2 regions of the Actinomadura sp. 1N219 genome follow, and region 1 is predicted to be linked to the other one. Evidence: riboswitches for the same ligand, from Rfam matches in the RefSeq annotation. Region 1 holds a riboswitch; the other holds the start of a gene.
The links. Region 1 has a riboswitch for cyclic di-AMP ahead of ACH35V_RS30095 (glycoside hydrolase family 25 protein). Riboswitches for the same ligand answer to the same signal wherever they lie in the genome.
Positions count from the first base shown of each region.

Region 2: another riboswitch for cyclic di-AMP. It lies ahead of ACH35V_RS09395 (CHAP domain-containing protein); the one in region 1 lies ahead of ACH35V_RS30095 (glycoside hydrolase family 25 protein).

Region 1 covers NZ_JBIRAY010000011.1:201,234-216,362, forward strand. The annotation lists gene ACH35V_RS30080 (MMPL family transporter) at 1-2,142, opposite strand, end outside; gene ACH35V_RS30085 (hypothetical protein) at 2,363-2,746, shown strand; gene ACH35V_RS30090 (AraC family transcriptional regulator) at 2,827-3,873, shown strand; gene ACH35V_RS30095 (glycoside hydrolase family 25 protein) at 3,906-4,697, opposite strand; cyclic di-AMP (ydaO/yuaA leader) riboswitch at 4,703-4,842, opposite strand; gene ACH35V_RS30100 (helix-turn-helix transcriptional regulator) at 5,110-5,337, shown strand; gene ACH35V_RS30105 (response regulator) at 5,394-6,023, opposite strand; gene ACH35V_RS30110 (sensor histidine kinase) at 6,026-7,186, opposite strand; gene ACH35V_RS30115 (heme-binding protein) at 7,370-7,939, shown strand; gene ACH35V_RS30120 (ankyrin repeat domain-containing protein) at 7,973-8,713, shown strand; gene ACH35V_RS30125 (helix-turn-helix domain-containing protein) at 8,767-9,522, opposite strand; gene ACH35V_RS30130 (DUF4097 family beta strand repeat-containing protein) at 9,759-10,421, shown strand; gene ACH35V_RS30135 (ATP-binding cassette domain-containing protein) at 10,434-11,411, shown strand; gene ACH35V_RS30140 (ABC transporter permease) at 11,408-12,187, shown strand; gene ACH35V_RS30145 (glycosyltransferase family 39 protein) at 12,247-14,322, opposite strand; gene ACH35V_RS30150 (glycosyltransferase) at 14,319-15,129, opposite strand, start outside.
Region 2 covers NZ_JBIRAY010000002.1:123,886-139,014, forward strand. The annotation lists gene ACH35V_RS09340 (cytochrome bc complex cytochrome b subunit) at 1-1,565, opposite strand, end outside; gene ACH35V_RS09345 (Rieske 2Fe-2S domain-containing protein) at 1,562-2,704, opposite strand; gene ACH35V_RS09350 (c-type cytochrome) at 2,701-3,612, opposite strand; gene ACH35V_RS09355 (heme-copper oxidase subunit III) at 3,668-4,324, opposite strand; gene ACH35V_RS09360 (hypothetical protein) at 4,419-4,841, shown strand; gene trpD (anthranilate phosphoribosyltransferase) at 4,886-5,944, shown strand; gene ACH35V_RS09370 (Lrp/AsnC family transcriptional regulator) at 5,989-6,276, opposite strand; gene ACH35V_RS09375 (rhomboid family intramembrane serine protease) at 6,331-7,080, opposite strand; gene ACH35V_RS09380 (DEDD exonuclease domain-containing protein) at 7,090-8,907, opposite strand; gene ACH35V_RS09385 (NYN domain-containing protein) at 9,054-10,538, shown strand; gene ACH35V_RS09390 (NlpC/P60 family protein) at 10,858-11,766, shown strand; cyclic di-AMP (ydaO/yuaA leader) riboswitch at 12,264-12,465, shown strand; cyclic di-AMP (ydaO/yuaA leader) riboswitch at 12,623-12,761, shown strand; gene ACH35V_RS09395 (CHAP domain-containing protein) at 12,771-13,601, shown strand; gene ACH35V_RS09400 (hypothetical protein) at 13,644-14,930, shown strand; gene ACH35V_RS09405 (M48 family metallopeptidase) at 14,927-15,129, shown strand, end outside.

The DNA.
Region 1 (15,129 bases):
GAGATCGAGGCGCGGCAGCAGCCGGTCCAGCCAGCGCGGCAGCGACCACGCCCGCTCACCGAGCAGGGCGAGGAAGGCCGGCACGAGGGCCATGCGGACGACGAAGGCGTCGAAGAGGACGGCGGCCGTCAGGCTGAACCCGATCATCTTGATCATGGCCAGGTCGGCGCCGACGAACCCGGCGAACACCGCCATCATGATCAGCGCGGCGGCGACCACGACCCGGGCGCTGTGCCGGAAGCCGGTGACGACCGCGTCCCCGGCGGACTCGCCGTGGGTGTGCGCCTCCCGCATCCGGGAGACCAGGAACACCTCGTAGTCCATGGCCAGTCCGAAGATGATGCCGACCAGCACGATCGGCATCATGCTGATGATCGGGCCGGTCTGCTGGAGGCCGATCAGGTCGGCGGCCCAGCCCCACTGGAACACGGCGACGACCGCGCCGAGCGAGGCGAGGACGGACAGCAGGAAGCCGAACACGGCCTTGAGCGGCACGAGCAGCGAACGGAAGATCACCAGAAGGAGCAGGAAGGCCAGGCCGAGCACGACCCCGAGATACGGGATGAGCGCGCCCGGCACCTTCTGCGCGACGTCGATGTCCACCGCCGTGGTCCCGCTGACCAGGAACGCCGCCCCGGTGCCGGCCTGCGTCGCGGACCGTCCGTCCCGGATGTGCCCGACGAGGTCCTTGGTCTCCTCACTCGTGGGAGCGGTGGACGGCGTCGCGGTGAACAGCGCGGTGTCCCGCGCCGGGTTGAACCGGGGCGGGGACACGGCCACCACTCCGGGCGTCGCGCGGATCCGGCCCGCGATGGTCTTCACCGCCGTCCGCGGATCGGCCGCGCCGCGGGCGTCCACGATGATCGTCAACGGGCCGTTGAAGCCGGGCCCGAAGCCCTCGGCGAGCGCGTCGTAGGCGCGGCGCTCGGTCGTCTCGGTGGACTTGGCCTCGTCGCCCGGCATGCCCAGCCGCAGGCTCGCCACGGGGACGGCGAGCACCACCAGGCAGGCGACCGAGGCGACCAGCACCACCACCGGACGCCGCCGGACGAACCGTGCCCACCGCGTCCCCGCGTTGTCCGGCGCCTCCTCCGCCCCGGCCGGGTCAGCCGGGACTTTCGGACGCCGCACCCGGCGGGCGAGCACGGCGTCCGGGCAGAAGGCGAGGAGCGCGGGTACCAGGGTCAACGCGATGAGCACGGCGACCACGACCGCCCCGGCGGCGCTCAGGCCCATCCGCGCCGCCGTCGGGATGCCGACCAGCGTGAGCCCGGCCAGCGTGATCACCACGGTCAGCCCGGCGACGACCACCGCCGAGCCCGCCGTCCCAACGGCCAGGCCCGCGGCCTCGTCGGCCGGATGCCCCTTGCCCCGTTCCTCGCGATAGCGGGACACGACGAACAGGGCGTAGTCGATGCCGACCGCGAGCCCGAGCATGATCGCCAGAGTGCTGCTGGTGGTGGACAGCCCGAAGCCCTCGCCGACCGTGAGGATCGCCAGCATGCTGATGCCGACGCCGAGGATCGCGGTCAGCAGCGGCAGCCCGGCGGCCACCAGCGAACCGAACGTGATCAGCAGCACCAGCGCGGCGAGCCCGACGCCGACGACCTCGCTCGGCCCACCGACCTTGGGCTTGTCGGCCAGCACCGGGCCGCCGACCTCCACCGTCAGCCCCGCCGACCGGGCCTTGCCGACGGCCGCCCGCAGATCCTGCTTGGCGGCGTCGGAGAGGTCGTTCTTCGACGCCGTGTACTGGACGGTCGCATACGCGGTGGAGCCGTCCTTGCTCACCGCCTTCGACATGAACGGCCCGACCGCGGCGGCGACCTGGTCGCCCTTCGACGCCTCGCCGACCAGCCGGTCGATGATCGCGCGGTTGCCGGCATCGGTGACGCGCTGCCCGTCGTCCGCGACGAACACGATCCGTGCGGTCGCGTTCTCCGCGCCGCCCGGGAACCGCTGCTCCATGAGGTTCAGCGCGTCGCTCGCCTCGATGCCGGGCATGGCCCCGGAGTCCTCCGGCAGCGCGGACGCGGTCGTCGACGCGAAGCCCACCCCGCACAGGACGGCCACCCACGCCACGACGACCCACCAGCGCAGCCGGGCGGCGAGGCGACCTAGGCGGTAGAGAAACAGAGCCACGGGACAGGGCCTCCACATCGGGATCGGTTCCCCCCAACCCTCGTCCCTCCGCCCGGTCCCCGTCGTCGTGCGCCTGCTGACACCCGACTACTCAAATCGCAGTACGCCGCCGGGGCTGTTGAGACGGATGGACATGGCGGGTGGATTCTCGGACATGGCAGGCCCGCACGCCCCGCTCCTACCGTGACCTGGAAGATCATCTGAATTCTGGAGGAGCTTGATGCGCTGGAAGTCAGCACGCCGGGCGGCGACCGTGGCGGCCGCCGCCACCGTGATGCTCGGGGCGTCCATGGGCACCGCGATGGCCGACGCCGTGACCCACATCTGGGACAACTACGACCACCAGGTCGGCTCGGCGCGATTCTGGACGAACGGCGACAACCTGACGGCCTATGACGGCTACCCCGACGGCAAGGCCGTGGTTGCCTTTCTCGGAGTCAACGGCAGGCTCTACCAGTCGTGGGCCCTCAACGGAAGCGGTACCTCACATACCTCGTACCTCGACTTCCCCGAAGGGCTGAAGGTCGACCTGCAGGTCTGCACCGGTATCTGGAACCCGCGGACGATCCTGGATTGCAGCCATCACGTGTCCGGTACGACCTGACCGAAGACCCCGGATTCCGGTCACGATTCCGGCCGCTCACCTGTCTCACATCCATGCACATTTCTCTAGACCGGACCGGCATGGGGGCGTCCCTCAGCGGGGCGCCCCCGTCTCCGTCGCCGTCGCCGTCGCCGGGGCCGGGGCCGGGGTCGCTGGACGTGCTGAGCGACGCGATCGCCAGCGTCCGGCTCGGGCGGCCCTACTCGTCCCGCACCGTCCTGGAGGCGCCGTTCGGCCTCCGTTTCCCCGCGTTTCCGGGCGCGGGCCTCCACATGATCCTGCGAGGCTCGTGCTGGCTGATCCCCTCCGGCGGGACGCCCGTCGTCCTCGACACCGGGGACGTGGTGCTCCTGCCGCGCGGAATGAGCCATGGCGTCGCCGACGTCCCGCACAGATCGTTGACCGCCGCGCGCTTCCCGCTCCAGGACGTCCTGAGCGACGGCACCGACCCGTGCATGGACGGCAGGCGCGCGGACATGCTCTGCGGCGCTTATCTGCTCGACCGGTCACGGTCCCATCCGCTGCTCGCCGAGCTTCCGGACGTCGTGCACATCCCGGCGCGAGGCGGCGGGCACCCGTCCCTGCGCGGCGCGGTCGAGCTGCTCGAACGGGAACTCGGCGCGGGGCAGCGGCCGGGTTTCGGCGCGGCGCTGCCCGCCCTGCTGGACATCCTGCTCCTCTACACGCTGCGCGCCTGGTTCGACGACCGGCCCTCCGGCGAGGCGACCGGCTGGACGGCGGCGCTCCGGGATCCGGCCGTCGCGGCGGCGCTGCGCGGCATCCACCACGAGCCGGAACGGCCGTGGACCGTCCAGTCCCTGGCCGATCTGGCGCAGCTGTCCCGCGCGGCGTTCGCGCGCCGGTTCGCCGAACTCGCCGGAACCCCGCCGCTGTCCTACTTGACCTGGTGGCGGATGACCAGCGCGGCACGGCTGCTGCGCACCACCGACCTGCCGCTGCGCTCCGTCGCGGACCGGGTCGGCTACGCCTCGGACTTCGCGTTCGCCAAGGCGTTCCGCCGCGAGTACGGCGAACCGCCGGGCCGCTACCGCCTCCTCCAGACAACGGCCGCCGAAGAGGAGGACGGCGGGGCTCTACCCCGGGGAAGGCGCCCACTGGTCCGGTGAGTCGAGCCCCGCCCGCGTCCATCCTCAGAGGCTCAGGCGGCGTTGTAGCCGAGCCGGCGGAGCTGGTCTCCCGACAGGCGGGCCACGTTGTGGTCATGGTCGGTGGACGCGTACTGGTGAATGGCCCACTGCTTCCACGGCGAAGGCGCGCTTACCTTGCCAGGGGCCCTTCCGTAATGCGCGACCCACAGCGGATATTCGCCAAGGCCCTTGCCGTGCTCCTCCGCGAATGAACGCGAACTGTAGAAGAACGGCTTGACGCCGGTCTTTTGCTGGACGCGTTCCAGCCAGCGCTTGGCCCAGTCGTTCACCTGGTCTGTCGAGCGGCCGTCGGTGGTCTCCAGGTCGAGGATGAGCAGGTCGCCCTTCTGCAGCCCGGCGGACGTCACCACCCGGAGGTAGTGGTCGGCCTCCCGGACGGGATCGTTCTCCGGACGCCCGTAGTGGTAGGCGCCCCTGACCAGGCCGTTCTGCTTGATCTGCGTCCAGTTGCGGATGAAGGTCGTGTCCTTGTGCTCGGTGCCCTCGGTGGCCTTGGCGATGCCGAAGCCGAGCTTCCGCTGGCTCCAGTCGAAGCCGCGGTCGTGGTGCGAGACGTCCACCCCGTAGGGGCGGGACTTGGCCGCGGGCGGCGCCTCGGCCGCGGGCGCCTTCTCGATCACCGGCGCGGCGGCGGTCCTGGCCGGGGTCTTGGTCTCGGGCGCGTCCGCGGTCCCGGCGGTGACGGCCAGGGGTGTGATCACCCCGGCGGCGACCACCGTGCCCACCAGCAGCGTTCTCCGGCGGCCGCGCGTTCTGATCGTTTTCTGGATGCCCGTTCGCACCGGCGTCCACCTCTCCTTTTTCGCCTGCCGGGTTAGCTGACGGGTTCGGGCCAGGAGACGGCCCTACCGCTGGCGTCCAGCGGATTCACCCCTAACGAACCTGGGTCCCCGGCTCCCCTTTTCGGGGATTCGGCGTCCGGCCGGATTTCGACCGGTGCAGCGGAGACTAAACACAGGAAATGAGCGGCGGCAAATCAGAATGGCAAATAAATTATGCGTAAGGCGAGCGGCCGACGGCCTGCTTTCCGTGGCGTGCACGGGGTTCGCGGGCCGCCGTTCTCATGCGCCGGGTCTGCGGCATCAACCGATGGGTTGATGCGGGGGTCGGCCGGACGGCGCGTCCTTTCGCGACGATCGGCCGATGGGACGCGGGCGGTGCGCGGCGACCGTGTGAGGTGGAAGGAGGTGTTCCGTGGACGAGACGATCGGGGCGGCGATCCGCGTCCGCCGCCGCGCCCTCGGGCTCACGCAGGCCGGGCTGGCCGAGCTGACCGGGCTGAAGCAGCCGGTGATCTCCCGGCTGGAGTCCGGCTCCCGGCTGCCGCCGCTGCCGGCGCTGGAACGCGTCGCGGACGTCCTCGGCCTCCGCGTCACCATCGCCGTCGAGCCGGTCGACCGGGTCAGCCGTCGAGGCGGTTGATCGGGTCAGCCGTCGAGGCGGTCGGCCGGGTCAGCCGGGGGACGCGACTGACCGGGTCAGCCGGGGAGGCGGATGAGGCGGCGCTCGACGGCCGCGGTGACGGCGGCCGTGCGGGTGTCGACGCCGAGCTTGGCGAAGATGTGCACCAGATGGGTCTTCACGGTGGCCTCGCTGATGAACAGGCGCCGCGCGATCCGCTGGTTGGACAGGCCCTCGGCGAGCAGTTCGAGGATCTCGATCTCCCGGGGGCTGAGCGCGGGGGCGGGCTCGCGCATCCGGTCCATCAGGCGGGTGGCGACGCGCGGCGACAGCGCCGTCTCGCCGCGCGCGGCCGAGCGGATGCCGCGGAACAGCTCGTCCGGCGGGCCGGCCTTGAGCAGATAGCCGGCCGCGCCGGCCGCGACCGCGCGGGAGATGTCGGCGTCGGAGTCGTAGGTGGTGAGGACGAGGACGCGCGGCGGGTCCGGCAGCGCGAGGATCCGCCGGGTGGCCTCGACGCCGTCGATGCCCTCGCCGAGCTGCAGGTCCATCAGGACGAGGTCGGTCGGGACGAGCCCGACCCGCCGGACCGCGTCCTCGCCGTCCACCGCCTCGGCGACCACCTCGATGTCCGGCTCGCCGCCGAGCAGGGCGCGCAGCCCGGCCCGGACGACGGGATGGTCGTCCACGATCGTCACGCGTACCACGGTCACCTCCCGTCCTCCGGCCCCGGCGCGGGCGCCGTCTCCCGGGGGACCGTGGCGGCGACGACGGTCCCGGACCCCTGGGCGCTCTCGACCGCGAGGGAGCCGCCGACCTCGGCCAGCCGGTCTTGCATGGCGCGGAGCCCGTACCCGCGTCCTTGGGCGGACGTGGCGGTCCCGGGGTCGAAGCCGGAGCCGTCGTCGGCCACGTCCAGGGACACGGCGTCGTCGAGATAGGTCAGCGTGATCATCACCGTGGCCGCGGCGGCGTGCTCGCGCGCGTTGGCGACGGCGGCCTGCGCGACGCGGAGCAGCGCCGCCTGTGCGTCGGCGTCCACCGGGAACTCGTCCCCCTCCGTCCGGAACCGTACCCGCGGGCCCTCGGCCTCCTCGCCCGCCAGGTCCGCGAGCGCCGCGGGCAGGGACCCGGACGCCAGCGCGGGAGGGGCCAGCGCCCGGACGAAATGGCGCGCCTCGTCGAGGTTCGCCGCGGCGGCGTCGGCGGCCTGCCGCAGATGGCGGCGGGCATCGTCCGGCGCCGCGTCCCACTGCCGGTCGGCCGCCTGGAGCAGGATCCCCATGCTGGTCAGGCCCTGCGCGAGCGTGTCGTGGATCTCGCGGGACAGCCGTTCGCGCTCCTCCAGCACCCCGGCCGCGCGCTGCGTGTCCGCCAGCTCGCCGCGGGTGCGGACCAGCTCGTCGATCAGTCGCTGCAGCTCCAGGAAGATGACGGCCGCCATCGCGGCGACCGCGATGGGGGCGAGCACCAGGCTCGGGTCCACCCGGTCCGCCAGGTAGACGCCCGCGAAGATCACCGCGCCGGTGAGCACCACGACGGCGGCGAGCGCGGCGCGCGGCGACAGCAGCCGCAGCGCGACGAAGAACAGCGGCACCGCGCACCAGGCGAAGCTCGGGGCGGCGATCACCAGGGCCAGCCAGCACACGACCACGGCGGCCAGCCAGGCGAGGCGGCCGCGGCGGCCGAGCACGTCCCACAGGACGACGCCCACCGCGTAGCCGACGCCGAGCACCCCGCACAGCGCGAGCAGCGCCGGGGTCGAACCGTCCAGCCCGTGCCTGACCACCAGGCGGGACGCCGACGCGGCGAGCAGCAGGAAGAACCCCGCGTGCATCGCCAGGCGGATCCGGCCTTCGGTCCTGGTCACGTCTGCTGTCTCCCCTCACCGCATCGGCGCAAGCCTTCCTCGCACCGGCGCGCCGCGCATCGCCCGATCGGTTGATCCGGCCGTCCATCGATGGATTCGCCCGGCTCAACCGCTCCCGCGATGGCGCGGGCCGCGTCCCCCGCGAGGCTTGAAGACATCGGCGATCACCAGGGAAGGAACACGATGAACGACATGCAGCGCAGGCCGAGGATCCGGGTTCGCACGGTCGCAGGGACGGCGGCCGGGCTCGCCGTGGTCGCGGGGGCGGTCGCCTTCTCGGCAGGCACCGCGTCCGCCGCCCCGGACGCCTCGGCCGCGGGGCGTGCGCCGCAGGCCGTCCAGGAGGTCCGGACGTTGAACACCGCCGCCGCGACCGCCATCGCGGACGCCGCGCAGAAGGAGGCCGCCAAGCAGAAGCAGCGCGTCGCGGTGGCGATCGTGGACCGCTCCGGTGACCTGCGCGTCCTGGTCAAGGGCGACGGCGCCGGGCCGCAGACCGTGGAGTCGGCCAAGCGCAAGGCGTTCACGGCGGTGTCGTTCGGGCAGCCGACGTCCAGGCTCACCGGCGGGGCGACCGGCAACGGGCCCACCGTCCGCGACATCCCGGGCACGCTGTTCCTCGCGGGCGGGGTCCCGGTCGCCTCCGGCGGCTCGCCGATCGCGGGGATCGGCGTCGGCGGCGCACCGCAGGGCGACATCGACGAGAGCATCGCGCAGGCCGGGCTGCGCGCCGTCCAGGGGCAGCTCGGCTGAGCGAATCCGACGGCCATCGGCGAGGAGGAGAGCATGAACGGTCTCGGGGGCGGACGGGGTGCGGCGGCCGCCGTCCTTCTCGTGGGCCTGGCGGTGGCGACGGCCTGCGGCTCCGGCCCGCCGCCCAAGGCGTCCGGCTCACCGTCCGGTTCGGCGTCGGCGCCGGCGGCCCCGGCCGGCACATCCCGCGCGGGGAAGGATCTGCTGGACGCCGCCGGACGGGGTGACGCGACGGCGGTAAAGGCCGCGCTCGCCGCCGGGGCCGTCCCGTCCGTGCGGGACGGTCAGGGCCGCACCCCGCTGCTCCTCGCGGCACGCGGCGACCACGTCGAAGCCGCGAAGGTCCTGGTCAAGGCGGGCGCGGACCCGGACGCCCAGGACGACACCAAGGACAGCGCCTGGCTCGTGACCGGAGTCACCGGCAGCGTCGAGATGGCCCGGATCCTGATCCCGGCGAAGCCCGACTACACGGTGGTGAACCGGTTCGGCGGGACGTCCCTGATCCCGGCCGCCGAGCGCGGGCACGCCGCGTACGTGCGGGAGGTGCTGCGGACGACGTCCGTCAAGGTCGACCACGTCAACGACCTCGGCTGGACCGCGCTGCTGGAGGCGGTCATCCTCGGCGACGGCGGCGCGGACCACCAGCGGGTCGTCGCCCTCCTCCTCGAAGCGGGCGCCGACCCCGCCCTCGCCGACCGCGAGGGCGTGACGCCGCTGCGGCACGCCGAGCGCAAGGGCCAGACCGAGATCGCGAACCTCCTCCGCGACGCCTGAGCCACGACCCCTGAGCCACGACGCCTGAGCGGCGGCGAAGCGTGGGCGGCTGGCTATTGGGGGGCGGGAGGTGGTTCGGCGGTGGCTTCCGAGGTGGTCTCGGTGGGGGTGTAGAGGACGTCGCGGGCCTGCTCGGCGGCGCGGAGGAGGCTCTCGCCGACGAAGTCGAGAAAGCGGGCGGCGTTCTCAAGGCGGGCGGCGGCCGGGGTGCCGGGCCGGAGGGCCGCGACGCCCTGGCGCGCGGCCTGCGCGAACTCCTCGTTGGAGCGGACGCTGCGGATCATCGACTGGTACCACAGGTCGTCGTCGACGACGTAGCGCTCGCGGCGGCGTTCGTCCCGCTGCCGGCGGACGAGCTCCAGGCCCTCCAGGTACGTGATCGCCTTGGAGATGGAGGCCGGGCTCACCTGCAGCCGCTGCGCGAGTTCGGACGCGGTGAGGCTGCCCGAGTCGGTGGTGTACAGGCAGGCCAGCACCCGGGCCATCATCTTGGGCAACCCCCCGACCATGAGGACGGTGGTCAGCTTCTCCGCGGCCTCGCGCACGGCCTCGGCGTCGCGCCCGTAGGGCTGCGGCTCCGCCTCCACCCCGCGGGGGGCGGCCTGCCGCCGCCGGTGGGCGCGCTGTTCGGTGGTGCGGTGGGCCAGGTCGGCGCGGTACCCGACCGGGCCCCCGTTGCGCATCACCTCGCGCGTGATCGTCGAGGTCGGACGGTCGAGGCGGCGGGCGATCTCCGCGTAGGGGAGGTTGTCGGCCAGCCCCAGCGCGATCTGCCTCCGGTCCTGCTGGGTGAGCCTGCCTCCGGGCATTCGCGATCTCCTCGATGGTCCTCGTGGCGGTGTGCGACCCGTCCCACCATAGCGTTGACCTCCCTTCATTGCAATGTGTGAGCATCAGTCGTTGCATTACTCGCGAAGACCGTTGCAATGATTTATCTGCTTTCACCTGCGTAGATGCTGCTCCAGTGCAACGTACTTGTTGCAGAGATTTGGAAAGCAACGTAGCGTTTCGAATGTCAGAAACAGTGAACGCAAAGGAGAGCACGATGCAGACCTTCCCCACCCCGGCCCCGATCTCCGCCGTCGTGGACATCCCCGCCGGACGCGTCGAGATCATCGCCGCGGACCGGGCCGACACCGCGGTCGAGGTCCGGCCCGCGAACGCCGCCAAGGGCCGCGACGTGAAGGCGGCGGAGCAGACCGCGGTCCACTACGGCGACGGCGTCCTGCGGATCACGACGCCGCCCGGGAGCGGACCCTTCGGCCCGTCCGGGGCCGTCGCGGTGACGGTCAAGCTGCCCGCCGGCTCCCGGGGCGAGGCGACCACGTCCGGCGCCGAGCTCCGGACCGTCGGCCGCCTCGGCGAGGTCGCCTTCGCCGGCGCCTACCGCAACATCAAGATCGACGAGGCCGCGGGCGTCCGCCTCACCGCGATGGACGGCGACGTCGAGATCGGCCGCCTGGACGGCCCCGCGGACATCAGCACCCAGCGGGGCGACATCCAGATCGCCGAGGCCACGGGCGGGACGATCGTCCTGCGCACCCAGTCCGGCGACATCTCGGTCGCCGCCGCCGCGGGCGTCTCGGCCGCCCTGGACGCCGGCACCTTCCACGGACGCGTCAGCAACGCCCTCAAGAACGACGGCGCCAACGACCTCGACATCCGCGCCACCACCTCCCACGGCGACATCACCGCCCGCAGCCTCTGAAGGAGCAGAACCATGACGAACCTGGCCATCGCGGCGACCGGGCTGCGCAAGTCCTATCCCGGCAAGGACGGCGACAAGGTCGTGCTCGACGGCATCGACCTGGCCGTCCCCGAAGGAACGATCTTCTCGCTGCTGGGGCCCAACGGCGCCGGCAAGACGACCACCGTCCAGATCCTGTCCACCCTGATCGGCGCCGACGGCGGCGAGGTCCGGGTCGCGGGACACGACCTGAACCGCCAGGCCGACGACGTGCGCGGCGCGATCGGTGTCACCGGGCAGTACTCGGCCGTCGACAAGCTGCTCACCGGCGAGGAGAACCTGCTCCTCATGGCCGACCTCAAGCACCTGCCCCGGCGGGCGGGCAAGCGCAAGGCCGCCGAGTTGCTGGAGCGCTTCGACCTGGTCGACGCGGCCCGCAAGCCGGCCGGCACCTACTCCGGCGGGATGCAGCGGCGGCTCGACCTCGCGATGACGCTGGTCGGCGACCCCCGCCTGATCTTCCTGGACGAGCCCACCACCGGACTCGACCCGCGCAGCCGCCGCACCATGTGGGGCATCGTCCGCGACCTCGTCGCCGCCGGCACCACGATCTTCCTCACCACCCAGTACCTGGAGGAGGCCGACCAGCTCGCCGACCACATCGCCCTCCTCGACCACGGACGGCTGATCGCCGAAGGCACCGCCGACGAGCTCAAGCGGCTCATCCCCGGCGGCCACGTCTCCCTCCGGTTCACCGACGACGACGCGCTCAAGACCGCGCTCGCCGCCCTCGGCCAGGGCTTCCTGGACCCGTCCGACGACGACCGGCTCACGCTGCAGGTCCCGTCCGACGGCGGCGTCGCGGCACTGCGCGACCTGCTCGCCCGGCTGGACGCGGCGGGCGTCGAACCCGCCGACCTCGGCGTCCACACCCCCGACCTCGACGACGTCTTCCTCACCCTCACCGGCCAGAACACCGCCGCCGACCAGAACACGGAGACCCCCCGATGAGCGCCAACACCCTCGCCCTCGACGCCCGCGACTCCTCCACCATGGTCCGGCGCCAGCTCAAGCGGCTGGTCCGCTACCCGTCCATGACCGTGCAGCTGGTCGCCATGCCCGTGATCTTCCTGTTCCTGTTCGTCTACGTCTTCGGCAGCACCCTCGGCGCGGGCATCGGCGGCGACCGCGGCACCTATGTGAACTACGTCGTCCCCGGCATCCTGCTGATGGCCGCGACCACGGCCGCGACCGGAACCGCCGTCATGGTCGCCACCGACATGACCGAGGGGATCATCGCCCGGTTCCGGACCATGCGGATCTCCCGGGCCTCGGTCCTGACCGGGCACGTCGTCGCCAGCGTCGTCCAGCAGCTGCTCAGCATGGCCGTCGTCGTCGGCGTCGCGCTGGCGATGGGCTTCCGCCCCAACGCGACGGCCGTCGAGTGGCTGGCCGCCGCCGGGCTGCTCACCCTGTTCGTCGTCGCCATCACCTGGCTGTCGGTCGCGCTCGGCCTGAAGTCCCCGACGCCCGAGGCCGCGAGCAACGCCCCGATGCCCCTGGTCTTCCTGCCCTTCCTGGGCAGCGGCTTCGTCCCCACCGACTCCATGCCCACCGCCCTGCGCTGGTTCGCCGAGTACCAGCCCTTCACCCCGATCATGCAGACCGTCCGCGGCCTCATGCTCGGCACCCCGATCGACAACAACGCCGTCATCGCCATCGCCTGGTGCGCCGGCATCGGCGTCGCGTCCTACCTCTGGGCCAAGCGGACCTACAACAAGTCCTGACCATGAACCGGCCGAAAAGGGCCGTCAGACCGACCGGTCTGACGGCCCTTAATACTTGTTCACCCGAGCCTGTAGAGCAGGGAGCCGGAGGAGGAGCCGCCGTACTCGCGCGCGTTGACGGGCGTCCCGTTCCGCTGGACCCAGGCGGTGACGCCCGCGTCGGTGCGGCCGGGCCCCATGCGGCCTCCTGCCTCGATGAGGATGTGGCGGAGCTTGCCCTCCGCGACATAGCGCTGGAGCTTGGCGACGGTCATCGCCGGGTCGCCTCCGGTGAAGCCGCCCATGGCGATGACGGGACGTCCGGTCTCCAGGATGATCGAGCCCGCGGACATCGCGCTGGGAACGGCGACCAGCCACGTCGCCCCACCCTGGTTCTTCTCCAGGTAGGAGATCAGCCGAGCGTCGACCCGGCCGCCGGGTCCGGACCGGCCGGTGGGCCGTCGCCCGCGTCCGTCCTGGTCTCCGCCGGGTGCGGTTCCGGGCGGGGGCGCGAGCCTGGCGGAGGGCGGCATGGCGCCGGGACGGGCCTGCATGCCGGGCGGTCCGCCGCGCTGGGCCGCCGCGGGTCCGGCGAGGGGGTTGGTGGGGTTGGACGTGGTGGACGCGGCCGAGACCGCATAGGCGCCCGGCCCGGCGAGCGCGGCGACGGCCGTGAGTACGAGCCCCGCGATGACGGCGGGGGCACCGGCGCGGCGGACGAACCGTCCGCCCAGCAGGGCGGCGACGGCTGCGACGGTGGCGGCGGCGATCACCCACCGCAGCCACGGATGCCAGGACGGGGTGCGGTCCAGCAGGACGAACGCCCACGCCCCGGTGACGGAGACGGCGGCGGGCGGCGCCCACGACCATGCCGCCGAGCGCCGGTACGCCCCGTACAGCAGGACGGCTCCGGCGCCGATGAGCGCGGCGATCGCCGGTGCCAGGGCGGTGGAGTAGTAGGGGTGGAAGATGCCCTGGGCGAAGCTGAAGACGGCGTAGTGGACGGCGAGCCATCCACCCCACAGCAGCAGGGCGGCGCGTGCGGCGTCGGCGCGGGGACGTCGCCGCAGCAGGAGCAGGCCCGCGGCGAGGGCGATGACGGCGGCGGGGACGAGCCAGGAGATCTGGCCGCCGAGGACGTCGTTGAACAGCCGTCCCGCGCCGGGCTGCCCGCCGAACCCGCCGCCGCCACCGGGGCCGCCCGGTCCGCCGCCAGAGCCGCCCGCCCCGCCCGGCCCGCCGCCGGGTCCGCCGCCGGGTCCGCCGCCGGGGCCGCCTGGTCCGCCGCCGGTCTCGCCGAAGACGCGGCCGAGGCCGTTGTAGCCGATGACCAGGTCCCAGGCGGTGCCGTCGGTGCTGCCGCCGACGTAGGGGCGGGCGCGGGCGGGGATCGCGTCCACGGCCAGCACCCACCACAGCGACGACGCGGCGAGGACGGCACCCGCGGCGAGCAGGTGTCCGATGCGCCGCGCGAGCGGGGGCGGGGCGGCGATGAGGTAGGCCAAGGCCAGCGCGGGGACGGCCAGGAACGCCTGCAGCATCTTCGTGTTGAAGCCGCAGCCGACGAGGAACGCGGCGAGCAGCAGCGGCCGCAGCCGTCCGGTGGCGATGGCGCGCTGGGCCGCCCACGCGGCGGCGACCAGCAGCAGGACCAGCAGGGTGTCGGGGTTGTTGTCGCGGTTGATCGCGACCGTGATCGGGGTGAGAGCGAGGACACCGGCCGCGATGAGCGCGGCCGCATGCCCGAACGCCGACCGGACCGTCGAATACAGGACGGCGACGGCGGCGACACCCGCGACGACCTGCGGAAGCAGCAGGCTCCAGCTGTTGAACCCGAGGACGCGGGCGAACAGGCCCATCGCCCACAGCGACATCGGGGGCTTGTCGACGGTGATGTAGTTCCCGGCGTCCAGGGAGCCGAAGAAGAGCGCCGTCCAGCTCTGGGTGCCGCTCTTGACGGCGGCGGAGTAATAGGAATTGGCGTGTCCGGCGTCCGGCAGCGCCCACGCGTACAGGGCGCACGCGGCGGCCATGATCGCCCACAGTGCGGGACGGGCCCAGCGAGGATCGTCGGCGGGGCCGAGGAGGAGCCGCCGGGCACGTCCGTCGCGGGCGGCGGGACGGTGGGTTCCGGCGGGCGCGGTGACGGTGGTCATGACGGCGTCCCTCCCGTCTCCCCGGCCGCCGGGACGCGGCGCGGGTGGAAGATCCACGCGCGCATCAGCAGGAACCGCAGCAGGGTGGCGAGCGCGTTGGCGGTGACGAGCGCGGCGATCTCGACGGCGCGTCCGGCGCCGGGCGCGGCGGCGTCCAGCAGGGCCAGGCCGCCGGTGCTGAGGGCGAGGCCGAGCAGGAACGCGGCGCCGCCCTCGACCTGGTGGCGGAACGCGTGGCGGGCGCCGGTGACGCCGAAGGTGAAGCGGCGGTTGGCGGCGGTGTTGCCGACTGTGGTGACCACCAGGGACAGCGCGTTCGCCCACAGCGGCCCCATGACCAGGCGCAGCAGGACGAACAGGACGAGCTGCGCGGCCGTGCTGACGGCGCCGATGACGGCGAACGCGGGGAGCTGCCGGGCCATCCCGGCGGGCAGCCGCGGCCGGGGCCGTCCGCCGACAGGGGCGCGGAACGCGCCGGTGAGCATGCGGCGCGCGACGCGGGCCATGCCGCGCAGATCGTCGAGAGCGGTCCGCAGCACGTCGACGCGGCTGTCGGGGTCGTCCACCCAGTCGACGGGGACCTCGTGGATGCGCAGCCCGCCGTGCTCCGCGAGCAGCAGCAGCTCGGTGTCGAAGAACCATTCCTCGTCCTCGACCGACGGCAGCAGCGCCTGGACGACCTCGGTGCGGGCGGCCTTGAAGCCGCACTGCGCGTCGGTGAACCGGGCGGCGAGCGCGGCGCGCAGCAGCAGGTTGTAGCAGCGGGAGACGACCTCGCGGCGCGGCCCGCGGACGACGGCGGAGCCG
Region 2 (15,129 bases), on a different contig from region 1:
TCCTCGACGGGGACGTCGTCGAACGTCCACGCGCGGTTCAGCCGCGAGCGCAGGTGCCCGATCGGGCCCTTGGCGCCGGGCGCGGGGATGCCCCTGGCGTCCCGCGCGGGCGCCTCCGGCCTGGCGTTCTCCTTGGACAGCAGGACGATCTTCTCCTCCTCGCGCGGCGCCTCGTGCCGCTCGGAGAACTTGCCGTCCGGCGACATCATGATGACGCCGCTCTCCACGCCGTGCCCGATGACGTCGGCGTCCTTGCGCTGCAGCCCCAGGCAGATCCGCTTGGTGACGATGAACGCCACGATCGGCCCGAGGATGACCGTCACGCGGAAGAACCAGGTCGTGGCGAACAGCGACACGTGGAACCGCTCGGCGAGGACGTCGTTCGCGCCGGCGAGCCACAGCAGCCCGTAGAACGTCACCGCCGCCATGCCGGTCGCGGTGCGGACCGGGGCGTTGCGCGGACGCGTGTTGACGTGGTGCTGGCGTTTGTCGCCCGTCACCCACGCCTCGATGAACGGCCACGCCATCGCGCCGCCGAAGATGATGCCGAGCGGCACCGCCGCCGGGATCAGCACGTTGAAGCTGACCGTGTGGCCCCAGGCGGAGATCTCCCAGTTCGGCATGATCCGCAGCGCCCCTTCGAGCGCCCCCATGTACCAGTCCGGCTGGGACCCGGACGAGATCGCGCCCGGATCGTAAGGGCCGAACAGCCAGATCGGGTTGATCTGCGCGAACGCCCCCAGCAGCGCCACGACGCCGAACACGAACAGGAAGTACGCGCCCGTCTTGGCCATGAACACCGGGTAGAAGGGGTAGCCGTACACCTTCTTCTCGGTCTGGTTCTTGACCGGCATCGCGGTGTGCTTCTGATGCCACATGATCATCATGTGCGCGGTGACCAGGCCGAGGATCAGGCCCGGTATCAGCAGGATGTGCAGCATGTAGAGCCGCGGGATGATGTCCTGCCCGGGGAACTCGCCGCCGAACAGGAACATGTAGCCGTAGGTGCCGACCAGCGGGATCGACTCCAGCACGCCCTGGGTGATGCGCAGGCCGGTGCCGGACAGCAGGTCGTCCGGCAGCGAGTAGCCGAACAGGCCCTCCAGCATGCCGAGCATGAACATGTTGATGCCGATGATCCAGTTCAGCTCGCGCGGCTTGCGGTACGCGCCGGTGAAGAACACGCGCAGCATGTGCGCCAGGATCGACGCCATGAACAGGATCGCGGCCCAGTGGTGGATCTGCCGCATCAGCAGGCCGCCGCGCACGTCGAAGCTGATCTTCAGCGTGGAGGCGTAGGCCTCCGACATCTTCACGCCCTGCAGCTTCGTGTACGAGCCCTCGTACACGACCTCCTTCATGCTCGGGTTGAACCAGAGCGTCAGGAACGTCCCGGTCAGCAGCAGGATGATGAAGGAGTACAGGGCGATCTCGCCCAGCATGAACGACCAGTGGTCCGGGAAGACCTTCTTGACGTTGCGCCGGAAGAAGCTCGTGGAGCCGAGGCGCTCGTCGATGAACCCGAGCGTGCCCTGGATCGCCTTCGGTGCGGTCGTGTCGCTCATCCGCGCTCCCAGAAGCTCGGTCCGACCGGCTCGTGATAGTCGCTGGTCGCGATGATGTAGCCGTCCTCGACGGACAGCGGCAGCTGCGGCAGCGCCCGCGCCGCCGGGCCGAAGATGACCTTCGCGGCGTCGGTGGCGTCGAACGTGGACTGGTGGCACGGGCACAGGATGTGGTGCGTCGTCTGCTCGTACAGCGCCGCCGGGCAGCCGACGTGCGTGCAGACCTTGGAGTACGCCACGATCCCGTTGATGTGCCAGTTCTCGCGTCCCTTGGCGGGCTTGAACTGGTCCTCGGGGACGTTGATGAGGATCGTGACGGCCTTGGCGTTCTGGGTGAGCACCTCGTCCTCGGGGACGTGCTCCTCGACCCCCTCCGGCAGGACGGTGATCATGCTGCCGGGGCTGGCGAAGTCGCTGACCCGCAGCGGGCGGTGGGTGCCGTCCACGACGAGCCGGACGCCCTTCTTGCCCTCGCTCTTCGCCCGCTTGACGGCCTCGCCCCAGTAGGTGTGGCGGAGCCGCTTCTCCGGCAGCGGGCCGAGGTCGCGCAGCAGCACCAGCGGCGCCAGGCCGAGCGGCGCGGCGGCCAGCAGCAGCGTGCGGCGCAGCAGCGGCCGCTTGGTGATGCCGCTGTCCTCGGCGCCCTCCATGAAGTCCCGCGCGAACGCGGCCTGCGACTCCTCGTCGGCGCCGAGCTCGTGCCGCTCCTGGACGATCGGCTTGCTGGTCATCAGCCGCCGCACCCAGATCGTCACGCCGGCGGCCATCGCGAGGAACGACAGCGCCATCGTCCCGCCGAGCCAGAAGTTGGACTCGCGGGCGCGCACCACGCCGTGCATGCCGCCGTCGCGGCCGCTCCAGCCGATGAAGTAGGCGATGAACGCCACGCTGGCCGCGAACGCGACCATGAAGAGCGTCGCGACGATCCGCTCGGCCCGCTTCATGGACGCCTCGTCGAGCTGCTCGCCCACGCCGGCGGGCGCCGAGATGTCGTCCTCGGCGAGCAGCGCCTTCTCCCTCGCCGGGGACGGCGTGCCGACGACGCGCTCGCGCCGCGGCGGGGCGCCCTCGCCCTCGCGTGGTTCGCCGCTCTCGCCCGAGCCCTCCGGGCCCGGGGTCTCCTTGTTGTCGTCGCTCATGACTTCTTCAGCTTCTTCGGCTTCTTCGCGGTGATCCACATGGCCGCCAGCACCAGCAGGCCGATGCCGATCAGCCAGCCTGCCAGGCCCTCGCTCACCGGGCCGATGCGGCCGAGGCCGTTGCCGCCCGGGTTCGGTTCCTCACGCGTCTGCACCAGGTAGGCGATGATCGCCTGCTTCTCCTTGGGCGTGAGCGTGGTGTCGTTGAACACCGGCATCGCCTGCGGGCCGGTCAGCATCGCCTCGTACATCTGGGTGGGCGTGACGTCGTCGCCCGACAGCGGCGGCGCGTACTTGCCGCCGGTCAGCGCGCCGCCCTGGCCGGTGAAGTTGTGGCACTGGGCGCAGTTGGTGCGGAACAGCTTGCCGCCGAGCGCGACGTCGCCGTCCTTCGGGTCGACGGCGGACGCGGGTGGGACCTCGGGGCCGCCGCCCAGCGACTGGACGTAGGCCCGCAGATCGCGCAGGTTCTTCTCGGCCTGCGCCTTCTGCTTCTCGGCGTGCTCGCGCTCCTTCGGGTCCTCGTAGTCGGTCTTGATCGAGGTGTCGAAGGCGGGGATCGGCCTCTTGCGCGGCACCTGGGCGCCGGGGTTCATCGCGGGCATGCGGCCCGTGCTGACCTGGAAGTCGACCGACGCGGCGCCCACGCCGATGAGGCTGGGGGCGAGCGGCTTGCCGTTGGCGTCCTTGGTGCCCTCGGCGTTCAGGCCGTGGCAGCTCGCGCAGTTCTTGTTGAACAGCTCCTGGCCGTTCTTGAGGTCCTGAGCGAGCTGGGCGCTGCTCTTCGCCTCGGCGCGCTCGGTCTGCGGCGAGAATCCGGCGTAGACGACGCCGATCGCCGCCAGGGCCGCCAGCACGACGGCGTAGCCCGCCCACGGGCGCCGTCGCCATGCGGTGATCCTTTTCACGGAAATCCCCGTTCGGGTCATGTCTTCTGGTGGGTCGGGTTCGTCTCGGCGGCGGTCACATGTCGAGCAGGTAGACGGCCGCGAACAGGCCGATCCACACCACGTCGACGAAGTGCCAGTAATAGGACACGACGATCGCGCTCGTCGCCTGCTCGTGCGTCCAGCGTTTCGCGGCGTAGGTGCGCCCGAGGATGAAGAGGAAGGCGATGAGGCCGCCGGTGACGTGCAGGCCGTGGAAGCCGGTCGCCAGGTAGAAGATCGAGCCGTAGGCCGAGGACGAGAAGGTCAGCCCGTCGTGGGTGACCAGGTTGTAGTACTCGTACCCCTGGCCCGCGATGAAGTAGGCGCCCATGAGGAACGACAGGACGTACCACTCGCGCAGGCCCCAGCTCCGGAAGTTCAGCAGGCTCCCGTCACGCCCGACCTTGCCCGCCTCGGCCTTGAACACGCCCATCTGGCAGGTCACGGATGACAGCACCAGGACGGTCGTGTTGACCGACGACAGCGGCAGGTCCAGCGGGGCGCCAGGCCACGCGTCTTCCCCGGACTGGCCGATCGTCACGGAGCGGATCGTGAAGAACATCGCGAACAGGGCCGCGAAGAACATCAGCTCGGACGACAGCCAGACGATCGTCCCCACGCTGACCAGATTGGGACGGTTCGCCCGTGCGTGAGGTGTTGTTTCAATCGCGGATGCTGTCACGGGCAGCATTATTGCGCCCCTGTCGCGTGGGTGACGCATGACCCCCCTTCTACGGTTCCCCGCGCGTGTCCCCGCCGGCCCGGACCGGGTACCCTTCACGTCCATGAGCACCGCCCCTGAGGGCCCGATGAAGGTCCTCGTCTACAGCGACGACGCGAACACCCGCGCGCAGATCCGGATGGCGATCGGGCGCCGCCCCGCCGCCGATCTCCCGAAGGTCGAGTTCGTCGAGATCGCCACCCAGCCCGCCGTGGTGGCGCGGCTCGACCAGGGCGACGTCGACGTCCTGGTGGTGGACGGCGAGGCGCAGCCCGCGGGCGGCCTCGGCGTGTGCCGGCAGGCCAAGGACGAGGTGTACGACTGCCCGCCCGTCCTCGCGATCATCGGCCGCCGCGACGACGGCTGGCTGGCGACCTGGTCCCGCGCCGACGCCGTGGTGAGCCTGCCGCTCGACCCGATGGCCGTCGCGAACGCGCTCGCCGGGCTGATGCGCAAGCGCCTCGGCGACCGCCTGCCCGCCCTGTAGACCGTCCCCCAAGGCCCTGTGAGACCTGAGACCCGGTAGGCGACATGGACGCGCGCACCACCTGGCCCGCACTGCTGAACGCCCTGCTCTCGGGCGACTCGCTGACCAGCGAGGAGACCGAGTGGGCCATGAACAGCATCATGGCGGGGGACGCCACCGACGTGCAGATCGCGGGCTTCGCGGTCGCGCTGCGCGCCAAGGGCGAGACGGTCGAGGAGGTCACCGGCCTCGCCGAGGGCATGATGGACAACGCCAGGCCCATCCACGTGCCCGGCCCCATCGCCGACCTCGTCGGGACGGGCGGCGACCGGGCCCACACCGTCAACGTGTCCACGATGGCCGCCGTGGTCGCGGCCGCGGCGGGCGTCCGGGTGGTCAAGCACGGCAACCGGGCCGCGTCGTCGTCCTGCGGCGCCGCCGACCTGCTGGAGCACCTCGGCGTCGCGATCGACCTGCCGCCCGAGGCCACCGCCCGGGTCGCCGAGGAGATCGGCATCACGTTCTGCTTCGCGCCGCTCTACCACCCGGCGCTGAAGCACGCGGCGCGGACGCGCAGCGAGCTCGGCACCCCGACGGTGTTCAACTTCCTCGGGCCGCTGACGAACCCGGCGCGTCCGGGCGCGCAGGCGGTCGGCGTGTTCCATCCGCGGATGGCGGGCGTCGTCGCGGGCGTGTTCGCCGCGCGCGGCTGCTCGTCGCTGGTGTTCCGCGGCGACGACGGCCTGGACGAGCTGACGACGACCGGCACCTCGACGGTGTGGGTCGTCCGCGACGGGGCGGCGACGGAGACCACGTTCGACCCGTCCGACCTGGGCATCCCGCCCGCCAAGCCGGAAGACCTGCGGGGCGCCGACGCCGCGTTCAACGGTCGGGTGGCGCGCGAGACGTTCGCCGGACGCCAGGGCCCGGTCCGTGACATGGTCCTGCTGAACGCCGCCGCGCTCATCACCGCCTACGACGGCACGCCCGCCCCCGCGGCCCTGACCGGGACGCTCCGCGGCGCCTACGAGCGCGCCGCGGCGGCCGTCGACTCCGGCGACGCGAACACGCTCCTCGACCGCTGGATCGAGACCTCAAGGGGCCTCCGCCAGTCGGTGGACTAGCCGGCCGCCGACCGCTGGACCCGGCCGCTGGACCAAGTCGGCGACTAGTCGGCGTCGGGGAGGCCGAGGGCGAAGGCCTGCTCCAGGTCGTGCTGGGAGTAGGTCCGGAACGCGATGTGCGTCTCGGTGCCGACGATGCCGGGGACCTTGTTGATGCGGCCCGGGATGACGTCGTTCAGCTCCTCGTGGCGGCGCACCCGGACCATCGCCATGAGGTCGTGGTCGCCGGTGATGGAGAAGACCTCGCTGACGCCGTCGAAGGCCGCGATCGTCTCGGCCACCTCGTGGATGCGCGCGACGTCGGCCTTGACGAACACGATCGCAGTGACCACTTCATCCTCCCCTGAGTCCGGACGGTCCGACCCTATCGGGACGGCTCCGGGCGCTCAGCCGCGGCTCAGGGCGGCGAGGCGGCGGGCCGGGCCCGCACGGCGCGCCAGGAGCGCGAACCCCACCCCGGCGACGAAGCCGTAGATGTGCGCGGCGTAGGCGACGTTGCTCTTGTCGTCGCCCAGCGACAGCCACTGCAGGACGAACCAGTACCCGAGCACCACCCACACCGGCAGCCGCATCACGATGACCGGCGGCACCCAGCTGACGACCCGGCCCCGCGGGTTGAGGATCACGTAGGCGCCCATCACGCCCGCGATGGCGCCGGAAGCCCCGACGAGCGGGACGGTGGAGTCGGGCGACGTCCACGCGTACCCGTAGACGGCCACGAGCCCGAAGAACAGGTAGCTGAGCAGGTAGCGCCATCGGCCGAGCCGGTCTTCGACGCCCATCCCGACGACGAACAGCGCGACCAGGTTGCTGAGCAGGTGCAGCGCGCCGGAGTGCAGGAACATCGAGGTGAACGCCGACGTCCAGGGGGCCTTGCCGAAGGTGGAGGGGCCGCATTCGTCGACGACGTCCGGCGGCAGCGGCTTCTGGTCGCCGGTGGTCAGCTCCTTGGGGACGGCGCCGTACTCGAAGGTGAAGTGCGCCGTCCTGCACTCGCGGACGTGGCCCTCGCCGTACCAGGTGGCGAAGTTCGACATCGGGGTGATCAGGAACACCACCACGTTGGCCGCGACGAGCAGGTACGTCACCCACGGGACGCGCCGCGCCGGCTGGCTGTCATAGAGGGGCAGGGCCACCCCGACACCTTAGTGGCGGCCGCGCCTGGGACGGGACGCCTCGGTCGCCCCCTCGTAGGACCTGTCGTAGGCGCGGTCGATCCACTCGCGCAGGCCCTCGGCGCCGTGCGCGGGGCACGTCCAGGCGCCGGCGACCTCGACGAGGCGGACGCCGGGCAGGTCGAGCCAGCGCAGGACGCACTCCATCTCCTCCGCCGTGGCGCCCGCGGACGGCGGCGCGCCGAGCGCGACTCCGCCGGGCGCCTCGCCGGAGGGCGGGAACACCGTCTCGGCGGTGGCGATGAGCGCGTCGACGTAGGGGCGCGGGGCGGCGCGCGGGGGAACGTTCCCTGCGGCGGCGAGCCGCCCGTAGCGGACCACCGACAGCTCCCAGCCGCCGTCGAACGCGGGACGGGCCGCGACCAGCTCGGGAAGGCGCGCGAACGCGGCGAGGCGCTGCCCGCGCGCGGCGGCGCGGACGAACGCGGCGATCCGGTCGCGCTGCGCGCCCGCCTCCTCGTAGCGCAGCTCGGACGCGAGCCGGTCGATGCGTACCTGCGCGGCGGCGACCACCGGACGCACGTCGCCCTCCATGACCGAGCGGGCCGTCCCGACGTGGACGGCGTAGGCGTCGGCGGACTCGCGGCCGTCGCAGGGCGCGCCGCAGCGTCCGATCTCGGCGAGCGCGCACGCGCGCGCCTTGCCGTGCTCGATGATCCGGAGCGTCAGCCGCTGGGTGCACTGGCGCAGCGGGACGGCCTCGTGCAGCGCCGCGCGTGCTTCTTCGGCCTGCCTGCGGGACGAGATCGGCCCGAGGTAGCGGGCCCCGTCGGCGCGGCACTCGCGGACGATCGACAGCCGCGGGAACGGCTCAACGGTCAGCTTCAGCCAGATCGCCCGCTCGGGGAACTTGGAGCGCCGGTTGTAGCGGGGCTTGTGCTCGGCGATCAGCCGCAGCTCGCGGACCTCGGCCTCCAGCCCGGTGGCGCACTCGATCGTCCGGACGCTCTCGGCGATGCCGACCATCTCCCGGACGCGCCACCGCGTCTCGGAGCCGGTGAAGTAGCTGCGCACGCGGGACCGCAGGTCGCCGCTCTTGCCGACGTACAGGACCTCGCCGGCGGCGTCCTCGAACAGGTAGACGCCGGGCGCGCTCGGGACGTCGTCGGCGAGGTGCCGCTTGCGGCGCTGCTCCGGCGTCGGCGCCTTGGCGAAGCTCCGCATCTCCTCCAGCGAGGTGACGTTGAACGACCCGAGCCGCTCGATCAGGCCGTGCAGGACCTCGACGGTGGCGCGGGCGTCGGCGAGGGCGCGGTGCGTCGGCTCGTTCGCCGTGCGGAAGAAGCGGGACAGGGTGCTGAGCTTGCAGTTGGGCACCTCGTCCTTCGACAGGACGCGGCGCGCGAGGTCGACGGTGTCGACGACGGGGAACGCGGGCCAGGCGTAGCCGTTCTCGGCGCACGCGGCCTTGAGGAAGCCGATGTCGAACCCGGCGTTGTGCGCGACGAGGACGCAGCCGCGTGCGAACTCCAGGAACGCGGGCAGCACCGACTCGATCTTCGGCGCGGCCGTCACCATCGCGGTGGTGATCCCGGTCAGGGCGGTGATGAACGGCGGGACGGGCCCGCCGGGGTCGACGAGCGTGCCGAGCTCGCCGAGCTCCTCTCCCCCGCGCACCTTCACCGCGCCGATCTCGGTGATGGCCGAGTCGGCGGCCGAGCCGCCCGTCGTCTCCAGGTCGACCACCACGAAGGTCACCCCGGACAGCGGTGTGCCGAGGTCGTCCAGGGTTCCCTGGACGCCGGCCGTCTGGACACTGCCCGTCTGAACACCGTGCGCAGCCGTCATGTGCGCGACCGTAGAGGACCCCACCGACAGAAGCCGGGCCCGCTAGGGTTGAGGGGCGCCGGCACGTCCCGCCGGTCGGGGACGGCGGGGACGGTTCGGGGAGCCGGGCGCGATCCGTCCGAGCCTGCGTTCGCCCTGGTTAAGGCGTGGACTGCTCGGGAAGACACAGCCCACCGGCGGCGCAGCCCGGAAGGAGCGGGATCATCGACAGCGGCCCCGAAGCGACCCCCGGCGGCGAGCAGTCCGCGGCGAAGGCGCGCCCCGCCGAGGCCGGCTGCGCCGGCGCCCGCACCGGGCCGCACCGGGAGGGCGAGGCGCACGGGGAGAAGCTGGGCAGGCCGCTGCCGGAGGCCGTGCGGCAGGCGGTCGTGGAGGCCGCCGCCGAGGTGATCGGGGGCCTGCCGCTGGACGACGTCCCACCGCCGCTGCGCCGGTTCGCGCGGTTCGAGCGCCGCAAGCGCGCCAAGCTCGCCGGGCAGCACATCGCCGCGGCCCTGGAGAAGGACGACGCCTTCCGGCGGCGCGTCGCCGAGCCGCTGCGGGACGGGCAGGCCGACCTCGTCGAGGCGGTCGAGGGCCGGGACGTCCCGCCCGCCGCCGACCCGGTCCGCGTCGCAGTGCTGGCCTACCTGCTGCGCCCCGAGGGCTGGACGGAGCTGGTCGAATCCGCCCGCGCGGAGCTGGAACGCTCCGCCACCGCCTCGGAGGAGGAGGCGGCCGAGCGGCGCGTCGCGGCGCTGAAGGCGGAGCTGGCCGCCGCCCGCACCGCCCGCGCCGCGGAGGTGGACCGGCTGCGCGCCGAGCTGCGCGACAGCAAGGCCGAGGTCGCGGATCTGCGCCGCAAGCTGCACGAGGCGCGCACCCGGTTCCGGGCGGCGGAGGAACGCGCGGGCGCGGCCGCGCGCGAGGCGGAGCGGGCGCTCGCCGAGGCGCGGGAGTCGACCGCCGCGTCCGAGAAGGAGCTGCGCAAGCTGCGCGCCCGCGCCGCCCAGGCCGAGGCCGCCGCGGAGGCCGCCAAGCGGGCCGCGCGCGAGGGCCGCAACGTCGAGGACGTCCGGCTGCGGATGCTGCTCGACACGCTCGTGGACGCGGCGCAGGGCGTCCGGCGGGAGCTGGCGCTGCCGTCCACGATCGAGCGTCCCGCGGACGCGGTCGGCGGGCTGGAGCCCGACCGGCAGGCGCACCGCGCGCTCCCGGGACGGGCGCTGTCCGACAGCGACCCGCAGCTGCTCGACAGGCTGCTGACGCTGCCGCGCGTGCACCTCGTCGTGGACGGCTACAACGTGACCAAGACCGGGTACGGGGAGCTGCCGCTGTCGGACCAGCGCACCCGGCTGCTGTCGGGGCTCGGCGGGCTCGCCGCGCAGACCCGCGCCGAGGTGACGTGCGTGTTCGACGGCGCGGAGCTGGACGCGCCGGTCGCCATCGCGGCGCCGCGCGGCGTCCGGGTGCTGTTCAGCCGCCCGGGGCAGACCGCGGACGAGCTGATCGGCGAGCTGGTGCGGGCGGAGCCGCAGGGCCGCGCGGTCGTGGTGGTGTCGTCGGACCGCGAGGTGGCCGACGCGGCGCGGCGCGCGAACGCCCGGCCGTGCCCGTCGACGCTCCTGCTCCGGCGACTCGGCAGGTCATGAGGCGGCCAGGCCATAAGGCGGCCATAAGGTCCCGATAAGGGAAGTTTCGCACTCAGTGAGGTCGAAGTAACAGAAGGTGGACAATGTCCAACGATGTCGATCAAAGAGTGACGTATCGGTTGTGACGGTTGTTGACCCTCGCTAATGTCGTCCGCTGACGTCGTGGACGAGAGGGGCGAAACCGACCGTGGCCAAAGAACTCATCGGGGCACCGGAGCAGCGGCGTGACCGTAGAGGCGGCTCGGCGAACAGCGGCATCTCCCGTCGCCTGGCGGCTTTGACCTGCCTGACCGTGACCGCCTCCCTCGCGTCTCCCCTGGTGGCGCCCGCAAGCGCCGATCCCAGACCGACCAGGGCGCAGGCGCAGAAGAAGCTGACCCAGCTCAACGAGGAGATGGACAAGAAGGTCGAGCAGTACAACCAGCTCAACGAGAAGCTCAAGATCGCCAAGAAGAAGCTCGACGCCGCGTCGAAGGCGAGCAAGCAGGAGGAGGCGACCTTCGAGCAGCAGCGCTCCAAGATCGCCCAGATGGCCGCGGACGCGTACAAGAACGGCGAGTCGACCGACGTCACCGGCTTCGTCGGCAGCGGCGACCCGCAGGCCGTCCTCGACCAGGCGGCGGTCTTCTCGCACCTGTCGCAGGAGCGCAGCTCCCAGCTCACCCAGTTCCTGGCCACCGCGCAGCGGCTGCGCCGCGAGCAGGCCGTGTCCAAGGCCGCCTACGACGAGGTGAAGGCCAAGACCGACGAGCTGAAGAAGCAGAAGAAGGAGCTGGACGCGAAGGTCGGGAAGCAGGAGGCGCTGGTCCGGCGGCTCGGCGGCGGCACGTCGTCCGGCGGGGGTGTCGGCGGCACCTACAACGGCCCCGCCAGCGGCCCGGCCCGCGAGGCGCTCAACTTCGCCTACGCGCAGAAGGGCAAGCCGTACTCGTACGGCGCCGAGGGCCCCGGCTCCTACGACTGCTCGGGCCTGACCATGAAGGCGTGGGCGGCGGCGGGCGTCAACATCACCCGCACCACCAACTCCCAGTACGCCGCCACGAAGCGGGTGGCCAAGAGCAACCTGCAGCCCGGCGACCTGGTGTTCTTCAGCGGGCTCGGCCACGTCGGCCTGTACGTGGGCGGCGGCCAGATGATCCACGCCCCCAGCACGGGCAAGACCGTCCAGGTCGTGAACATCACCTCGGGCTACTACCTGAGCAACTACTACGGCGCCGGGCGTCCCTGACGCCCCGCCCGTCCGGCGCCCGCACGCGGCCGGACGGACCGCCTTCGGCAACGGACCAGGCTTTGACCTGGTCCGTTGTTGATTTTGTGGGGGTTTGCCTTCTGTTGGGGCTTTGGTACCTTGTACCACTCACGGCGCCGTCCAGACGCCGTGTCCCCGCGGCGCTCACCAAGCGCCACGGCCCACGCGGCACGTTCATCGGCCGCGTGCCGGCGGCGCGAGCCACGCGCCGTCTCCCCCCGGCGGCGCGCTCCACGCGTCGTCCCGCGGTGCCGCGACGGCGCCGCGACGGTCTCACGCAGACCTCGCCCGACCCCGCCCACCGTGCGCACGCCCGCAGCGTGCATGGCGCTGAGAGCGCTGCCACGGCGATCCCGGAGGTCAGGCCGCCGGACGGTCCCCGGTGACGGGCCGCCGTCCGCACACAACATCACGCGCCGCTCTTTCGCACGCGGGAGACAGGTCCCGCGCACGGGCCCCATATCGCCCCCAGGATCGCAGCGGCAGCGCCGAATCCGCCGACGCGCGGAACCGGGGACCCATAACGCCGGAGTCCAGGGACCGTCCCTGGACGGGCAATGTCCGGCGCCCGGGGTGAATCGGCGCGCCTCTCCCGGACGACCCGGTGAGAGTCCGCCGTAGGGCCACTTCCTCGCCCGAACCCGTCAGCTAACCCGGTAGGCGTCTGGAAGAACGAAGGAGTGAAACCGCAGCGTTACCTGGGCGTGGTCGCCCCAGTGCGGCCACGCCCGCATAACCTCTGCGCTCCGCGCCGGCGTTTCCGCTCGCCGGAGTATCCCCCCAACCGACCGGCGCGCCCGCCCCCGGGCCGCCACCGCCGAGTCCGCGGACCGCCCTGCAAAGCGCGGCGGGACGCGAAGCCGGGGACCCACCTGTCCTCTCGGGGTGAATCGGCCTGCCCGCGTGCGGGCCGTAGGGCGGCTTCCACGCCCGAACCCGTCAGCTAACCCGGTAGGCGGCATGGAAGTCGAGGAGATCCCCCCGTGCCAGGCATCCACCGCAAGAAGACCCCGGGCAGGCACCGCAAGCCGAGCGCCCGGACCATCACATGGCGGACGACCGGCGGCGTCGTCGTCGGCGCCGCCGTCCTCGGCACCGCCGCGGCCACCGCGCAGGCGTCGGTCCTGCCGTTCGGCTCGCCGCCCGCCACGAACGCGTCCTCCGAGCTGGCGACCGCCGGGAAGGACGCGCGCGGAACCGCGTCCAAGGACCGCAAGAAGGACGAGCTCAAACGCAAGAGCCCCAACGCCGCCAAGGGCAAGGGCGACGCCGTGAAGCGCGGCGGCGCGCCCGCGAAACCGTCCGGTGCGCCATCCGAGGAGTCGCGGCCCACCGCCGCTGAGGCCATCAAGCTCGCCAGGTCGCAGGTGGGGATCGAGGAGGACGGCGGCGGCGAGACCAAGTTCCAGAAGTGGTACATGGGCACGTCCCGCGCCCAGGAGACGCTCGCCCGCGACGGCGGCTCCCTCGGCGGCTACAGCGACGCGAACTGGTGCGACATGTTCATCTCCTGGATCGGCGAGCAGATCGGCTTCACCGACCAGATCGGCAGCGACGCCTGGACCGTCGCCCACGCCCGCTGGTTCCAGGCCAACGGCCGCTGGGGCACCGAGCCGAGGCCGGGCGCGATCGTCTTCTACGCGTGGGACGGCGGCAAGTCCAGCGGCGACATCCGGCACGTCGGCATGGTGATCAAGAAGGTGGACGACGGCACGATCGAGGCCGTCGAGGGCAACACCGGCAACGCCGTCCAGGTCAAGGAGCGCTCGACCAGCGACATCGTCGGCTACGGATACCCCGACTACAAGTCGTGACGTCCGTCTCCCCACTCCTGTGGGCTGCATAGGATCGCGCGCATGAAAGACGGCTCCGGCGAAGGCGACGCGCACGGACGCGCCCTCACGCGGCGCGGGGCGCTCGCTCTCGGCGCGGGCGGGGCCGGGGCGCTGCTCGCCGGAGTCACGGGGCTGCTCGCCGCGCGTTCCGGCGACGACGCGGCGCCGCGCCCCCGCGAGACCAGGGCGGCTGGCCGGTTCGACGCCGGCGACGCAGAGACCGTCCTCGGCAACCGCGCGCGGGCCGTCCGGTCCGGCGACCGGACGGCCTTCCTCGCGACGGTCGGCTCCGCGCCCGCCGCGTTCCAGGACGCCCAGTCCCGCCTCTACGCCAACCTCCGCAGGCTCCCGCTGGCCGGATGGCGCGAACAGGTCGTCACCACCCAGGCCGTGGACGGCGAGGACGGCGTCACCGTCGTCCGCGTCAAAGTGCGCTACAAGCTGCGCGGTTTCGACCGCGGCGACGTGGTCCGCACCCAGTACCTGGCCCTGGCGCAGCGCTCCGGCGCCTGGACGATCGTCGGCGACGGCTCGTCCCACGGCTTCCATGACGACGCCGAGATCTGGGACGGTGGCCCCCTGTCGGTGGTGAAGGGCCACGCGAGCCTGGTCATCGGGGACGCCCCCGGCCTCGGCGAGATCGCGCGACGCCTGGACGAAGCCGTGCCGGTCGTCAGCGACGTCGTCGGCGCGGGATGGGCGCGGCGGGCCGTCGCGCTGGTGCCCGCCGACGCGGGCCTGGCGTCCACGCTCGCCGGCTCGGGCACGGGGCCGGGCCTCGGTGAGATCGCCGCGGTCGCGACCGCCGTCCCGTCCGCGGGCCCGGCCCGGGGCGCCGACCGCGTCGTCATCTCCCCCGGCACCTTCGGCCGCCTCAACGAGATCGGGCGCGACGTCGTCCTCGCCCACGAGCTGACGCACGTCGCCACCGGCGCCGCCCACGACCGCACCACGCCGGAGTGGCTCATCGAGGGCTTCGCCGACTACGTCGGCTACCGCGGGTCGGCGATCGGCGTCCGGGCGGCGGCGGGCGAGCTGCGCCGGGAGGTCGCGGCGGGACGGGTCCCGTCCGCGCTGCCCGCCGCCTCCGCGTTCGCCGGCGGCTCGCCGCGCCTCTCGCAGTCCTACCAGGAGGCCTGGCTGGCCTGCCGGATGATCGCCGACCGGTACGGTGAGGCGACGCTCGTGCGGCTCTACCGGACCGCCGGGCGCGTCCCTGAGGCGGCCGCGCTGCGCGACGTGCTGCGCCTCACCCGGGACGGCTTCACCGCCCAATGGCGCGACTACGTGAAGAGGGAGCTGAGATGAGCGCGGAGGCGGACGAGGGACGGGCCGAGCCCGCGACCGCCCGGATCGAGGAGGCCGGCGGCATGCGGACGCCGCGGATCGCCGCCGCCGTGGCCGCCGCGGTTCTCTTCGCCGCCGTCGCGGTCGTCCTCGCCCTGACGACGCCCTGGAACCCGCTGCCCGGCGCCGTCCCCGGCGGACGCGTGGAGCCCGATCCGGC